Regions from separate parts of the Variovorax defluvii genome, predicted to be linked through region 1. Evidence: predicted binding sites of a transcription regulator. Region 1 holds the regulator's gene; the other holds the start of a gene.
What was found. Region 1 encodes sigma-54, which starts transcription at its own class of promoters, with help from an activator protein. Its sites were predicted from a motif close to TGGCANGNAANCTGCTTT; they were not measured.
Positions count from the first base shown of each region.

Region 2: the regulator sigma-54 is predicted to act here: its motif matches at 3,140-3,157, upstream of glnA (type I glutamate--ammonia ligase).

Region 1 covers NZ_BAABGJ010000073.1:32,902-40,602, forward strand. The annotation lists gene ABEA07_RS19925 (phospholipase D family protein) at 35-1,639, opposite strand; gene ABEA07_RS19930 (RNA polymerase factor sigma-54) at 1,642-3,237, opposite strand; gene lptB (LPS export ABC transporter ATP-binding protein) at 3,249-4,028, opposite strand; gene lptA (lipopolysaccharide transport periplasmic protein LptA) at 4,043-4,726, opposite strand; gene ABEA07_RS19945 (thiol:disulfide interchange protein DsbA/DsbL) at 4,843-5,487, opposite strand; gene ABEA07_RS19950 (SPOR domain-containing protein) at 5,570-6,286, opposite strand; gene argS (arginine--tRNA ligase) at 6,301-7,701, opposite strand, start outside.
Region 2 covers NZ_BAABGJ010000002.1:55,665-63,365, forward strand. The annotation lists gene ABEA07_RS01625 (polysaccharide deacetylase family protein) at 1-359, shown strand, start outside; gene ABEA07_RS01630 (sterol desaturase family protein) at 378-1,349, shown strand; gene ABEA07_RS01635 (EI24 domain-containing protein) at 1,387-2,259, shown strand; gene ABEA07_RS01640 (competence/damage-inducible protein A) at 2,256-3,056, shown strand; gene glnA (type I glutamate--ammonia ligase) at 3,206-4,621, shown strand; gene ABEA07_RS01650 (hypothetical protein) at 4,761-5,264, shown strand; gene glnL (nitrogen regulation protein NR(II)) at 5,264-6,334, shown strand; gene ntrC (nitrogen regulation protein NR(I)) at 6,355-7,701, shown strand, end outside.

The sequences.
Region 1 (7,701 bases):
CTGGGGCGGTCGCCGTCTGCGGTCACCTCCGCCTTCAGAGCAGGCTCTCCGGCGCGAGCGGCGCGATGAGCTCCAGCATCAGCCGGTCCCACAGTGTCGAATCCGGTTCGCTGGTCAGCACCTGCTCCTCGCCGCCCTCGTCGCTCACCCATTCGATGCGCTCGGTGCCCGGCGCGAAGCGCACCCGGTAGGCGCCCTGCTGCTTGAGGACGTCGATCAGCTTGAGCACCTGCTGCGCCATCTCGCGGCTGAAGATGATCAGGCCGATCTCGGTGTTGTGCACGTCCGAGCGCGGATCGAAGTTCATCGAGCCGACGAAGAGGACCCGGCCGTCGATCACGGCCGACTTGGCGTGCAGCCGCCCGACCTGGGTGCCGAACAGGCCCAGGCGCACGCTGCGGCGGGTGCGCTGCGAGCTCAGCTCGTGAATCTCGGCACCGAGCCGGAGCATGTCGGGCCGGTAGCGCCGGTAGCCGGTGTGGACCACCGGTTCGTCGGTGGCAGCCAGGGAGTTGGTGACCACGCTGATCTTCATGCCGCGCCCGCGCACCTCGCGCATGGCCTCCAGCCCGCCCTTGCCGGGGATCAGGTAGGGCGAGACGATGGTCACGTCGGAGCGGCCGCGGCGGATCTGCTCGATCACGTTGTAGCGGACGCTGTCGACGTCCAGCAGCGGGATGCCGCCGTAGTTCGCCTGCCTTCCGATCACGCGGTCCGGCGAGTCCGCGTAGGCCTCGGCGCGCGTCCAGATGAGGTCCAGCTTGCCGGCCTTGAGGTCCTCCACGATCGGGCTGTAGCCCAGCAGGTCGTTGGGCGCCAAAGGTCGCGGCGCGGGCGTGGTGGCGGGGCCCGTGAGCTCCTCGAAGCGGCGCTGCCGCTGCTCGCGCGGCACGGCGGTGGCGACCACCGTCTCGATGGGCCGCACGTGCTCGCTGTTCCAGTACTGGTCGAACAGGCTGGCCAGGCGCGGGATCAAAGCGCCGGCCACGAAGGTGTCGAGGTCGATGAAGTTGGCGCCGGCCGTCTGCCTGAAGTACTCGTTGCCTATGTTGCGCCCGCCGGCCACCGCCATCGCGCCGTCGGCGATGAAGAGCTTGTTGTGCATGCGCCGGTTGACGCGGGTGAAGTCGAACAGCGACGCGGAGAAGCGCCCGAGCATGCTGCCGCGGCCGGCCGGGAAGGGATTGAAGAGGCGCAGCTCCAGGTTGGGCGTGGCGGCCAGCGCGAGCAGGAGTTCGTCCTCGCCCGAGGTGTAGAGGTCGTCCATCAAGAGGCGCACGCGCACGCCTCGCAGGGCGGCATCGCGCAGGGTGCGCAGGAAGTAGCGGCCCGTCTCGTCGTTGTAGATCTGGTAGTACTGCACGTCCAGCGTGCGCTGCGCCCGGCGCGCCAGCTCCAGGCGCGTGTGGAGCGCGAAGTCGCCGCCGGGCATCAGGCGGAAGCCGCTGAGGTCGGGGTCGGGCTGCGAGGACTGCGCGATGCGGCCCAAGGGCGTGTCGGCGGACGCCGGCAAGGCCTTGGAAGGCGTGCGCTCGAACTCGGCGGGCAGCGTGGCGCAGCCGCCGGCGAAGAAGAGCACCGACATCAGGGCCAGGCCCAGACGCATCCACTGCAGCCACGGACCTGGACGGGCCCCCATCGCTACAGAGCCTTGCGCAGGTTGGCGGGCGCGATGCGCAGCGCCTCGCGGTACTTGGCCACGGTGCGGCGCGCGCACTCGATGCCCTGCTCCTTCAGCATCTCGGAGACCTGGCTGTCGGACAGCGGCTTCCTGGCATCCTCGGCACTGACGAACTGCTTGATCAGCGCCCGCACCGCGGTGCTGGAGGCATTGCCGCCGGTCTCGGTGCCCAGGGCCGAGCCGAAGAAGTACTTGAGCTCGACGGTGCCATAGGGCGTGGCCATGTACTTGGCGGTGGTCACGCGGCTGATGGTGGATTCGTGCAGGCCCAGCTCGTCGGCGATCTCGCGCAGCACCAGCGGCCGCATGGCCAGCTCGCCGTGGACGAAGTAGTTCTTCTGCCGCTCCACGATGGCGTTGGAGACGCGCAGGATGGTGTCGAAGCGTTGCTGGATGTTCTTGATGAACCAGCGCGCCTCCTGCAGCCGCTGCGACAGCGCCTGGCTGCCCTCGCCCTTGTGCGACTTCAGCGCGCCGGCGTAGATGTCGTGCACGCGCAGCCGCGGCATGACCTCCGGGTTGAGCGAGACACGGAACTTCACGTTGCTGCCCTGGCCCACGCGGGTGACGATCACATCCGGGACGATCACGTTGCGCTCCACATCGACGAAGCGGCGTCCGGGCTTGGGCTCGAGCCGGGCGATGAGCTGCAGGGCGGCGCGCACTTCTTCCTCGTTGCTGCGCGTGAGGGTGGCCAGGCGCTTGAAGTCACGCTTGGCGAGCAGTTCCATCGGCTGCTTGCAGATGGCCAGGGCGGTGCGGCGCACCTGAGCCTCTTCTTCGGTCTCGTCCTCGTCCTGCAGCGCGCGCAGCTGGATCGTGAGGCACTCCGCCAGGCTGCGCGCGCCGACGCCGGCCGGCTCCAGGCTCTGCAGCAGGCCCAGCGCAACCTGGAAGTGGTGCACCAGCTGGTCGAACTGGTCGTTGTCGTCGCCGGCCAGGCCCGAGGCCAGGGCCGGGAGGGAGTCTTCCAGGTAGCCGTCATCGTTGAGCGACTCGATCAGGAAGCGCAGCGCGGCGCGGTCGTTCTCTTCGAGGCGCAAGGCCAGCGCCTGGCGGTGCAGGAAGGACTGCAGCGACTCGTGGCTGCTGGCCAGCTCGGTGGCATCGGGGCGCTCGTCGTCACCCTGGCTGCCGCTGTTGCGCGCGGGGGCGTCGCCCCCCCACTCGCTGTCGTCCGGCGCAAAGTCGACGGTGCCGTCGCCGTCCCAGCCGGGTTCGCTGTCGGGTCCCTCGGCGGCAGGCGCGGGCTCGCCTTCGCCGGCCGCGGCGGCGCTTTCCGCCACCGAAGAAACCGCGCCGGGCGTGAACTCGGCCTCGGCCTCGGCCTCGAACTGGCGGTCGTCCTCGCGCACCGGGACGTCGGCAACCTCCAGGCCGAATTCTTCGCGCGGCGCCTCGTCGATGGTGCGTTCGAGGAAAGGGTTTTCGTCGAGCATCTGCTCGACTTCCTGGCTCAGTTCGAGCGTGGAGAGCTGCAGCAGCCGGATCGACTGCTGCAGCTGGGGCGTGAGCGCGAGGTGCTGCGAAACGCGCAGCGAGAGCCCTTGCTTCATGGCGGCGACCTCTACATCCGGAAATGCTCGCCCAGGTAGACGCGCCGTACCTCGGCGTTGTCGACGATCTCCGATGGCGTGCCTTGTGCCAGCACATGCCCGTCGCTGATGATGAAGGCGTGATCGCAGATGCCCAGCGTCTCGCGCACGTTGTGGTCGGTGATGAGCACGCCGATGCCGCGCTCCTTCAGGAAATTGATGATCCGCTGGATCTCGATCACGGCGATGGGGTCGATGCCGGCAAAGGGCTCGTCCAGCAGGATGAAGCGCGGCTGCGTGGCCAGCGCCCGCGCGATCTCGACGCGGCGGCGCTCGCCGCCCGACAGCGCCAGCGCCGGCGAGTCGCGCAGATGGTCCACGCGCAGGTCGTGCAGCAGCTCGCTCAGGCGCTCCTCGATGCGCGCCTTGGCCAGCGGGCGGGGCCGGCCGTCGCCGTTGGGCTCGCGCTGCAATTCGAGCACGGCGCGCACGTTCTCCTCGACCGTGAGCTTGCGGAAGATCGAGGCCTCCTGCGGGAGATAGCTCAGGCCCATGCGCGAGCGGCGGTGGATGGGCATGTGGGCGATAGGCTCGCCGTCGATGCTGATCTCGCCGGCGTCGGCGCGCACCAGCCCGACGATCATGTAGAAGGAGGTGGTCTTGCCGGCACCGTTGGGGCCCAGCAGGCCGACCACTTCGCCCTTGTCGACGGCCAGGGAGACGTCTTTGACCACCTTGCGGCTGCCGTAGCTCTTCTGCAGGCCGCGCGCCTCCAGGCGGCTGCCGGACGCGGCGGTGTCGCCCTTGACCATGGCCACGTCCTGCCTCACTGCCGCGCTTCCCCGCCGAGGGTGGTGCTCGAGCGCAGGCCCGGGCCGGAAGCCGGCGTCGACGGGCTTGCCGGCGTCGCGGGCGCCGCGGCAGGCGGGGCCGCCGATTTGGGCGTCAGGATCGCACGCACCCGCCCGCCCGCCGGCGCCGCCACGCCCGCATTGGGCGGCAGCGAGGAGCCGTTGACGCTGAAAGTGTCGTTGCTCTGGTCGTACACGATCAGCGAACCGCTGCTCTCGTCGTTGACGGTGGCGCCGTAGAGGCGGCGCATGACGGCGCGGCGGATGAACTTCACGTTGTCGGCGCGGCTGTCGTACTCGATGACTTCCGACTCGCCCTCGATCCACTCGTCGGTGCCGGCGTCGCGCTTCTGCTTGTAGTAGGCCAGCTTGCCGGGCGCGGCGGTGACCACGCCGTACTGGTAGCCCTCCGGATCCTGCCGCACATCGATGCGGGCACCGCGGATGATGATCGTGCCCTTGGTCACCACCACATTGCCCGTGAAGACGCTGGTCTGCTTGAGGTCGTCGTAGCGCATGGCGTCGGCCTCGATGTTCATCGGCTTGGTGCGGTCCGCCTTCTCGGCCTGGGCCAGGGGCGCCAGGGCGGCCAGCGCCAGAACCAATGCGAAGGCACGGGCCCGGCGCGGGGAAATCGTGATGAATGGTAACGAAGTCATAAAGGCACGAAACTTGCTCGCGGATTGTATGCGGGCTCATGGAGCCGGACTTCGGTGCCCGGACGAAAAAGCCCGCCGAGGCGGGCTTGGGGGGCATGGGCGAGGGAGGCGGTGCCTCAGGCGCTCTTGCGCGCTTCGCCGACCAGGTAGTCGGTGATCTGAAGTGCTCGCTCCATGCTGCGCGCCATCTCGCCGTCCACGTACCAGCGCCCGGCAATGCCCAGCGAGGGCACGCCGGCCACCTGGTAGGCATCCTGCAGTTGCTTGGCGCGCTGGATCTTGCTGGCGACGCTGAAGGACTTGTACTGCTCGGTGAACTTGTCCTTGTCCAGGCCGTTGGCCGCGGCCCAATCGATGATCTGCTGATCGCCCGAGAGGTTCTGGCGCTGCTGGTGGATGGCGTTGAACACGCGGCGCTGGTATTCGTCCACCTTGCCCATGGCTTCGAGCGCGTAGTACAGCTTCTGCTGCGGCTGGAAGCTGGCCTGGAAGGCGACCGGCACGCGCCGGAAGGCCACATGCGCCGGCAGCTTGCGGGCCCAGCCCTCGAGCGTGGGCTCGAAGGCATTGCAGTGCGGGCAGCTGTACCAGAAGAACTCGATCACCTCGACCTTGCCGGCCGGTGCGTCGACCGGCGCGCGCTTGTCGAGCACCGCGTAGTCGCTGCCGGCCTTGGGCGCCTGGCCCTGGGCCTGCGCCGGGGAGATGAGGGGAAGCAGGCCCAGCGAGGTGGCTGCCAGCGAAAAGTCACGACGTTTCATGCGAATGGTTCTCCTGTGCGGCTGACAGAGCCGGTGCGCGGGCCGGAGTTCCCGGCGGGCGCGTGGACAAAGAGGTGGAAACTCAGCGCTGCACCCGCACCAGGGCGGATTCGAGGCCGTTGCCGTCCAGCCGCTCCTTGAGGCGGTCGGCGTCTTCCTTCTTGTTGAACGGGCCTGAACGGACCCGGAACACGGTGCGGCCGGCCTGCTCGCGCTCGGTGATGCGCGCCTCGACGCCCATCAGGGAGAGCTTGGCACGTTGCGCCTCCGCGTCCTCGGGGCTGCGGAAGGCGCCGGCCTGCACGAAGTACATGAAGGGGTCGCTGCTGCTGGGCGCCGCGGCGGCGGTCTGGGTGCCGCTGCCGCCGGCACGGGCGCGGGCCAGATCGCCGATCGGGTCGCTGGACGGCGGAAGCGCATTGGCCTCGGCCGGCACCGGCGGGCGGGTGGCCCGCTGCTGCGCCTGCCCCGGCGGCGGTTGCACCACCACGGGCGCCGGCGCGGTCTGCGGCACGACCGGCGCCGCGGCCGAGGGCTGCGCCGGCGCGGCGGGCGCGGGTGGTGGCTCCGGCGGCCGCACGGGAGCGGCCTTGCCGGCCAGCGGCGCGTTGGGGTTCCAGTCGCGGTTCTTGCGCGCCTCGGCTTCGTCCTGTTCGGGCCCGCCGCGCTGCGTCTTGGTCATGAAGGGGATGGGCACCTTGGTCACGTAGACCGCGATGCCCAGCGCCACGCCCAGGCCCAGCACCAGCCCGATGATCAGGCCGATGACGATGTTGCCGCGTTGTCGTCTTGGAGTCATGGTGAGGGTAGCAATCACATCTTGCGCGGCGCACTCACGCCGAGAATCGCGAGGCCATTGTGCAGCACCTGGGCGGTGGCGGCGACCAGCGCGAGGCGGGCCTTCTTCACGGACTCGTCGTCCACCAAAATACGCTCCGCATCGTAGTAGCTGTGGTAGGCCGAAGCCAGCTCACGCAAGTAGAAGGTGACGTCGTGCGGCGCGAAGTCCTTGGCGGCGCCGGCCAGCATGTCGGGGTACCTCGCCAGCATCAAGAGCAGCGGCTGGGCCGCGGGGCTGGCGAGCGGCGACAGGTCCGCCTGCGTCAGCGAGGCCGCGTCCCCACCCCACGCTGCCAGCACGGAGCAGATGCGGGCGTGCGCGTACTGCACGTAGTAGACCGGGTTGTCGTTGTTCTGCGCCAGGGCCAGGTCGACGTCGAAGGTGTACTCGGTGTCGGGCTTGCGGCTGAGCAGGAAGAAGCGGACCGCGTCGGTGCTGGTCCACTCGATCAGGTCGCGCAAGGTGACGTAGCTGCCGGCGCGCTTGCTGATCTTGACCTCCTCGCCGCCGCGCATCACCCGCACCATGGTGTGGAGCACGTAGTCCGGATAGCCGGCGGGAATGCCCTCGCCGGCGGCCTGCAGGCCGGCGCGCACGCGGGCGATGGTGCCGTGGTGATCGGTGCCCTGGATGTTCACCACCTTGTGGAAGCCGCGCTCCCACTTGGCGATGTGATAGGCGACGTCGGGCACGAAGTAGGTGTAGCTGCCGTCGCTCTTGCGCATGACGCGGTCCTTGTCGTCGCCGTAGTCGGTCGACCTGAGCCACAAGGCGCCGTCCTGCTCGTAGGTCTTGCCGGCCGCGATCAGCTTGTTGACCGTGGCTTCGACCCGGCCGCTGGTGTAGAGGCTGGACTCCAGGTAGTAGTTGTCGAAGCGCACCTGGAAGGCCTTGAGATCCAGGTCCTGCTCGTGACGCAGGTACGCCACGGCGAACTGGCGGATCGAATCGAGGTCGTCCACGTCGCCGCTGGCGGTGTATTCGCGATCGTCCGAGCGCACGGTCTTCTTCGCCTTGAAGTCTTCGGCGATGTCGGCGATGTACTCGCCGTTGTAGGCCTGCTCGGGCCATTGCGGATCGCCGGGCTTGAAGCCCTTGGCGCGCAGCTGGGTGCTGGTGGCCAGGGTCTGGATCTGCACGCCGGCGTCGTTGTAGTAGAACTCGCGCCATACCTGCGCGCCCTGCGAGGCGAGCAGGTTGCAGATGGCATCGCCCAGCGCCGCCTGGCGGCCATGGCCCACGTGCAGCGGGCCGGTGGGGTTGGCCGAGACGAACTCGACCAGCACGCGCTCCCCGGTGCCGGCCTCGCGGCCGAATGCCTCGCCGGCGGCCAGCACCTCGCGCACCACCTGCTGCTTGGCAGCGTCCTTGAG
Region 2 (7,701 bases), on a different contig from region 1:
ACGTCACCGGCAAGAAGCCGTTGCCGCTGTTCAGAGCCCCCGGCGGCAAGACTTCGGCGAGGCTGCTGGCCGTCGCGAAGGGCTGCGGGTACGCCCACGTGGGTTGGTCGCCAGCCGGCTTCCTGGGCGACGAATTGCCGAGCGAGAAGTTCAGCAACGAGAAGCTGCTTGCCCAGGCCCTGGAACACATTCGGCCCGGGGACATCCTGCTGGCGCACCTGGGCATCTGGTCGCGCAAGGACCCGTGGGCGCCGGCCGTGCTGGAGCCGCTTATCGTGGGCCTCAAGGCCCGCGGCTTCTGCTTCCAGACGCTGCGCCAGCATCCGGCGTACCGCGACTGGATCGCGTCGCATTCCTGAGCCGTGCAAGGTGTGCCGATGGACTGGCTGACGGAGCTCTTCGCCGACGCGCAGCAGTGGCTGTTCGAGGCTGCCGTGCAACCCCTGGTCTATGGCGTCGGCTTGGGGGGCTGGGTCGAAGACGCGTTCGACGCGACCGGCTGGCTGCTGGTCGGCCTGATCCAGATCGCGGTCCTGGTGGTCGTCATCGGCCCGCTGCAGCGCTGGTGGCCGGTCGAACCGGTGACGGACCGCCGCGCCGTTCGGGTCGACATCCTCTACACCCTGATCCACCGGCTGGGCCTGTTCCGCCTGGCCATGTTCTTCGCGCTCGATCCGCTGTTCGACGAAGCGCTCGGCGCCGTGCGGTCGGCCGGCTGGGGCTCCTGGCACCTGGACCAGATCTGGCCGGGCGTGACCGACGTGCCCTGGGTCGCTTTGCTCATCTACCTCGTGGTGCTGGATTTCGTCGAGTACCTCATCCACCGCGCGCAGCACCGCTTCAATTGGTGGTGGGCGCTCCACTCCCTGCACCATTCGCAGCGCCAGATGACCATGTGGAGCGACAACCGCAACCACCTGCTCGACGACGTCATCCACGACACCATCATCGTGGTCGTCGCCCAGTTGATCGGCGTGGCGCCCGGACAGTTCATCGCCATCGTGGCCTTCACCCAGCTCAGCGAGAGCCTGCAGCACGCCAACTTGCGCTTGCACTTCGGCGCCATCGGCGAGCGGCTGTGGATCAGCCCGCGCTTCCATCGTTTGCACCACAGCATCGGCATCGGGCACGAGTCCCATGGTCCGCGCACGCTGGGCGGCCACAACTTCGGCGTGCTGCTGCCCTGGTGGGATATGCTTTTTCGCACCGTCGACTTCCAGCATCGCTTCGATCCGACCGGCATCCGGGACCAGGTCGAGCCCGATGCCAGCGGACGCCTGCGCGACTACGGCCGCGGCTTTTGGGCGCAGCAGTGGCTGGGCCTGAAGCGCATGCTCGGTCGGGCCTGAGTCCAGGGTCACGCGCTGGCGTTATCCTCGGCGTCCCATGCGACTCCTCCTCGACTCCTTCTGGCGATCGGCCGCCTACTGCATGCACCCCCGGGTGATCGTGCTGTCCTTCTTGCCGCTGGGGCTGATGGTCGTGCTGGCGGCGCTGTTCGGCTACTTCTACTGGGATGCCACCGTGGCCTGGACGCGCGATGCGCTCGACGCCTGGCCGCTGATCGCCAGCTTCTGGGCCTGGCTCGGTCGCCTGTTTTCCAGCGATGTCACGGCGGTGGTGGCGCCGATGGTGGTGGTGGTGGCAGCCACGCCCTTGATCGTGGTGGTGTCGTTGCTGGTCGTTTCCGGCTTGATGGCGCCGGCGCTCACGCGGCTCGTGGCCGAGCGACGCTTCCCTTCGCTGGAGCAGAAGAAGGGTGCCTCCTTCCTCGGCAGCCTGTTACGTTCGCTTGGCCTCACCCTGCTGGCGCTGCTTGCGCTGGTGGTCTCGATGCCGCTGTGGCTGATACCGCCGCTGGTGCTGGTGCTGCCGCCCCTGATCTGGGGCTGGCTCACCTACCGGGTGATGAGCTTCGATGCCTTGTCCGAGCATGCCAATCCCGAGGAGCGCGCGGCCTTGCTGCGTGCCCATCGTCTGCCGCTGCTCGGCATCGGCGTGCTGTGTGGCTACCTGGGCGCCGCGCCCAGCATCGTCTGGGCATCGGGGCTCGTCTTTGCCGCTGCCTTCCTCGTGCTGGCGCCGCTCGCGATCTGGATTTACACCCTGGTGTTCGCCTTCTCCAGCCTGTGGTTCGCCCACTACTGCCTGGATGCCCTGGCGCAGCTCCGGGCGCAGCGTGCCGCGGCGGCCATTTCCACCTCGGCGGCCGAGTCGGCGGATGCCCGTGCCGTCGCAACCCAATGGGGGGCTCCATGACCCGTTCGTTCGGCCTCATCGTCGTCGGCGACGAAATTCTCTCCGGCAAGCGGGCCGACAAGCACATGCCCAAGATGATCGAGCTGCTCGCGGCGCGCGGGCTGCAACTGGCCTGGGCCGAGTACGTGGGCGACGAGCCCGTACGCGTCACTGCCGCGCTGGGGCGCGCCTTTGCCTCGGGAGACGTCGTTTTTTCCACCGGCGGCATCGGCGCCACGCCTGACGATCACACGCGCCAGTGCGCAGCTGCTGCGCTGGGCGTGCCGCTCGCCCTGCATCCGGAGGCCGAGGTCCTGATCCGCGAGCGCATGCAGGACACGGCGCGCGAGCAGGGCATCCCCTATGATCCCGACCGGCCCGACAACGTGCATCGCCTGAACATGGGCGTGTTTCCGCTGGGCGCCCGGATCATCCGCAATCCCTATAACAAGATCCCCGGCTTCAGCGTGGCCGACGTGCATTTCGTGCCGGGCTTTCCCGTCATGGCCTGGCCGATGATCGAGTCGGTGCTCGACGAGCAATACGGCCACCTGTTCGAGCAAGGCCGCTCGGTCGAAAAATCGGTGGTGGTATTCGGGTCCATGGAGGCCACCCTCACGCCGCTGATGGAGTCCGTCGAGCGCGCGCATCCCGGGATCCGGGTCTTCAGCCTGCCCAGCGTCGACCATCCTGAGCATGGCCGGCACATCGAACTGGGCGTCAAGGGCGATGGTGCTCGGGTTGACGCGGCCTATGCGCAGCTCCTCGAAGGGTTGCACGCCTTTGGTGTGCGACTCGGCCCTGAATTGGTGCGCTGACTCGACGCGCACCAGTTTGGTTACAAATCGCCTGCTTTTGGGGTCCCAAGAAGGGGCTGAACCGCTCCCGATGCCCTCCACAATGGCATAGAACCTGCATTCTCGATTGCGCTGTATTTCCAACCACTACCGATCCAAGGAGAAGCCTGATGGCTAAGACCGTCGCCGATGTACTCAAGCTCGTCAAGGAAAACGAGGTCAAGTTCGTCGACTTTCGATTCACCGACACCCGCGGCAAGGAGCAGCACGTGACCGTGCCGGTCTCGCACTTCGACGAGGGCAAGTTCAACGACGGCCATGCCTTCGACGGCTCCTCGATCGCCGGTTGGAAGGGCATCGAGGCCTCGGACATGCTGCTGATGCCCGATCCGAACACGGCCAACATCGACCCCTTCTTCGAAGAAACCACCCTGATCCTGACCTGCGACGTGGTCGACCCCACCGACGGCAAGCCCTATGAGCGCGACCCGCGCTCGCTGGCCAAGCGCGCAGAGGCCTACATGAAGGCTTCCGGCCTGGGCGATACCGCCTACTTCGGACCGGAGCCCGAGTTCTTCGTCTTCGACGGCGTGCGCTGGCAGAACGACATGTCCGGCTGCTTCGTCAAGATCGAGTCCGAAGAAGCATCGTGGAACACCGGCAAGGAATTCGAGCACGGCAACACGGGCCACCGCCCGGCGGTCAAGGGCGGCTACTTCCCGGTTCCGCCGGTCGACAGCTTCCAGGACATGCGCTCCGAAATGTGCCTGGTGCTCGAGTCGCTGGGCATTCCGGTCGAGGTGCATCACCACGAAGTCGCCAATGCCGGCCAGATGGAACTCGGCACCAAGTTCAGCACGCTGATCCAGCGCGCCGACTGGGTCCAGCTGCAGAAATACGTGATCCACAACGTGGCTCACGCCTACGGCAAGACCGCGACCTTCATGCCCAAGCCCATCGTGGGCGACAACGGCTCCGGCATGCACGTGCACCAGTCGGTCTGGAAGGACGGCAAGAACCTGTTCGCAGGCGACGGCTACGCCGGGCTCAGCGATTTCGCACTGCACTACATCGGCGGCATCATCAAGCACGCCCGTGCGCTCAACGCCATCACGAACCCCGGCACCAACAGCTACAAGCGCCTGGTGCCCGGCTTCGAAGCGCCGGTCAAGCTGGCCTACTCGGCCAAGAACCGCTCGGCTTCGATCCGCATCCCCTTCGTGGCCAACCCGAAGGGCCGCCGTGTCGAGGCGCGCTTCCCCGATCCGATGATGAACCCCTACCTCGGCTTCGCCGCCATGCTCATGGCCGGCCTGGACGGCGTGGAGAACAAGATCCATCCGGGCGAAGCCGCCAGCAAGGACCTCTACCACCTCCCGCCGGAAGAGGACGCGCTGATCCCGACCGTCTGCCACAGCCTCGACCAGGCGCTCGAGTACCTCGACAAGGACCGTGCCTTCCTGACCAAGGGCGGCGTGTTCACCGATGCCTACATCGACGCCTACATCGACCTGAAGATGCAGGAAGTCACGCGCTTCCGCATGGCTGCGCACCCGGTTGAGTTCGACATGTACTACTCGCTGTAAGGTGATCGCCCCCGCCGGGGCGATCCGCGTGAGAAAAGGACGGCTTGCCGTCCTTTTTTCATGGGCGCGACCACCCGCATGGCGATGGCATCGAATTGCACGAAAATGCCGGTTCGCTGCCCACTTTGCACTCGACGATATGAAGACCTCTTTCGCTCTCCTGCTGGCCGCCGCGGCAGCGGCCGGTGTGCCCATGCAGGCCCAGGCGCAGGAGCGCGTCTGGCGCTGCGGCAACGAATACACCAACAATGCGGCCCTGGCCCAGCAGCGCGGCTGCAAGGTCATGGAAGGCGGCAACGTCACCGTGGTCCAGGGCAGCCGGCCGGTCGCTGCGGCAGCCGCTGCCAGCAGTTCCACGGTCCGGGCGCCCGCCGGCACCCCGCGCGTCGAGAGCGCCGACCAGCGTGCCCGCGATGGCGAGGCCCGCACCGTGCTCGAGGCCGAACTCAAGAAGGCGGAGGAGCGCCAGGCCCAGTTGCTCAAGGAATACAACAACGGCGAGCCGGAAAAGCAGGGCAGCGAGGCCCGCAACTACCAGAAGTACCTGGACCGCGTCGCCGAAATGAAGGCCGAGATCGCCCGCAACGAGAGCGACATCGCAGGCATCCGCCGCGAGATCGGCCGCTTGCCGGCCCCGCGCTGATGGCTTTCGGCAAAGCCGCCGCCAAGCGCTTCCAGGCCTTCGACCTTCTCTCCACGCTGATCGCGGTCGTGCGCACCGATGGCTCGGTGCTGTTCGCCAACGCCAGCCTCGAGGATGCGCTCGGCACCTCGCGCCGCACGCTCGAAGGCTCCCAGTTCGGCGCCTGCTTTCAGGAGCCCCAGGTGTTGCGCACGGCCATCGACGGCGCGCGCAGCAACGACTTCGCCACTCTTCGCTACGAAGCCTTTCTGCGCCGCGTCAACCACGAGCTGATGCCGGTGCAGGTCACGCTCGCGCAGGGCGACAAGGCCGGCGAACTCGTCATCGAGATGTCGCCGCTCGAACAGCAGGTCAAGCAGGACCGCGAGGAGCGTCTGCTGGACCAGGCGCAAGCCAACAAGGAACTGATCCGCAACCTCGCGCATGAGATCAAGAATCCGCTCGGCGGCATCCGGGGCGCGGCGCAGTTGCTGCAGATGGAGGTCGAATCACGCGACCAGATCGAGTACACGCAGGTCATCATCCACGAGGCCGATCGCCTTCAGACGCTGGTCGATCGCCTGCTCGCGCCGCACCGCCGTCCGCACGTGGTGGGCGACGTCAACATCCACGAGGTGTGCGAACGCGTTCGCTCGGTCATCCTTGCCGAGTTTCCGCGCGACTTGCATATCGAACGCGACTTCGACGTGTCGATCCCCGAGTTCCGCGGCGATCGTGAGCAGCTCATCCAGGCCACGCTCAACATCGTTCACAACGCGGCGCAGGCCCTCGCCGAGCGCCGCGCCGCGGGCGATGCCCGCATCACGCTCAGGACCCGCGTCGCGCGTCAGGTGATATTCAACAAGCAGTGGTACCGACTGGCACTGGAATTGCATGTCATCGACAATGGTCCGGGTGTGCCGGACTCGATCAAGGACCGCATCTTCTACCCGCTGGTTTCGGGCAGGGAAGGCGGGACAGGCCTTGGGTTGACGCTGGCACAAACTTTCGTGCAACAGCACCATGGCGTGATCGAGTGCGACAGCGTTCCGGGCCGGACTGATTTCAAGATACTGATACCGTTGCCTTAGGACAGGGAAGAAGGAACCGCATGAAGCCGATCTGGATAGTGGATGATGACCAATCGATACGCTTCGTGCTTGAAAAAGCGCTGCTGCGCGAAGACCTGCCCACACGCAGCTTCACCAACACACGCGAAGTACTCGCAGCGCTCGAAGCTGCAGCCGACGACGAGTCGCAGGGCCCGCAGGTCCTGGTGAGCGATATCCGCATGCCGGGAGGTTCGGGCCTCGATCTGCTCGACAAGATCAAGGCGAGGCACCCCAGCCTGCCCGTCATCATCATGACGGCCTTCTCCGACCTGGACAGCGCCGTTTCGGCCTTTCAGGGCGGTGCCTTCGAATACCTGCCCAAGCCCTTCGACCTGCCGCGCGCGGTCGAGCTGATCCGCCGCGCAGTGGACGAGAGCCAGCGCGAGGAGGTCGCGGAGGAGCGCATGGCGGCCGCCCCCGAAATGCTCGGTCAGGCCCCGGCCATGCAGGACGTATTCCGTGCCATCGGCCGCCTGTCGCAGAGCAACGTGACCGTGCTGATCACGGGCGAGTCCGGCAGCGGCAAGGAGCTGGTGGCCCGTGCGCTGCACAAGCATTCGCCGCGGTCCAACGGACCCTTCGTGGCGATCAACACCGCGGCGATCCCGAAGGATCTCCTGGAGAGCGAGCTCTTCGGCCACGAGCGCGGCGCCTTCACCGGCGCGCAGACCATGCGGCGCGGGCGCTTCGAACAGGCCGAGGGAGGCACGCTCTTCCTCGACGAAATCGGCGACATGCCCTTCGACCTGCAGACGCGCCTGCTGCGTGTGCTGAGCGACGGGCACTTCTACCGCGTGGGCGGCCACAACTCGGTCAAGGCCAACGTGCGCGTCATCGCCGCCACGCACCAAGACCTGGAGCAGCGGGTCAAGCAAGGCGGCTTCCGGGAGGACTTGTTCCATCGTCTCAACGTGATCCGGCTGCGGCTGCCCGCACTGCGCGAACGCGGCGAGGACGTTCCCGCGCTCACCCGCCATTTCCTTCAGCAGAGCGCCAAGCAGCTCGGCGTGGAGCCCAAGCGCATTTCGGACGCAGCGCTGGCGCAGCTGTCGACCTTCTCGTTCCCCGGCAACGTGCGGCAACTCGAGAACATCTGCCATTGGCTCACCGTGATGGCGCCGGCGCAGTTGATCGAGCCCAAGGACCTGCCGCCGGAAGTGATGGTCGCCGTGCCGGCAGAGGCCCCGCCGCACGCCGCTGCGGCCCTGGTCTCGTCATCCGGCGCGGCTGTCGTCGCACCGGCGGGCAATGAGCACGAGCTTGTGAGCAGCCAGGTGCCGGCGGCCGTCGCGCCGCCCGTCGTCGTTGGCGCAGGCGCCGCACCGGCGTCTTCTTCGGCCTGGGAA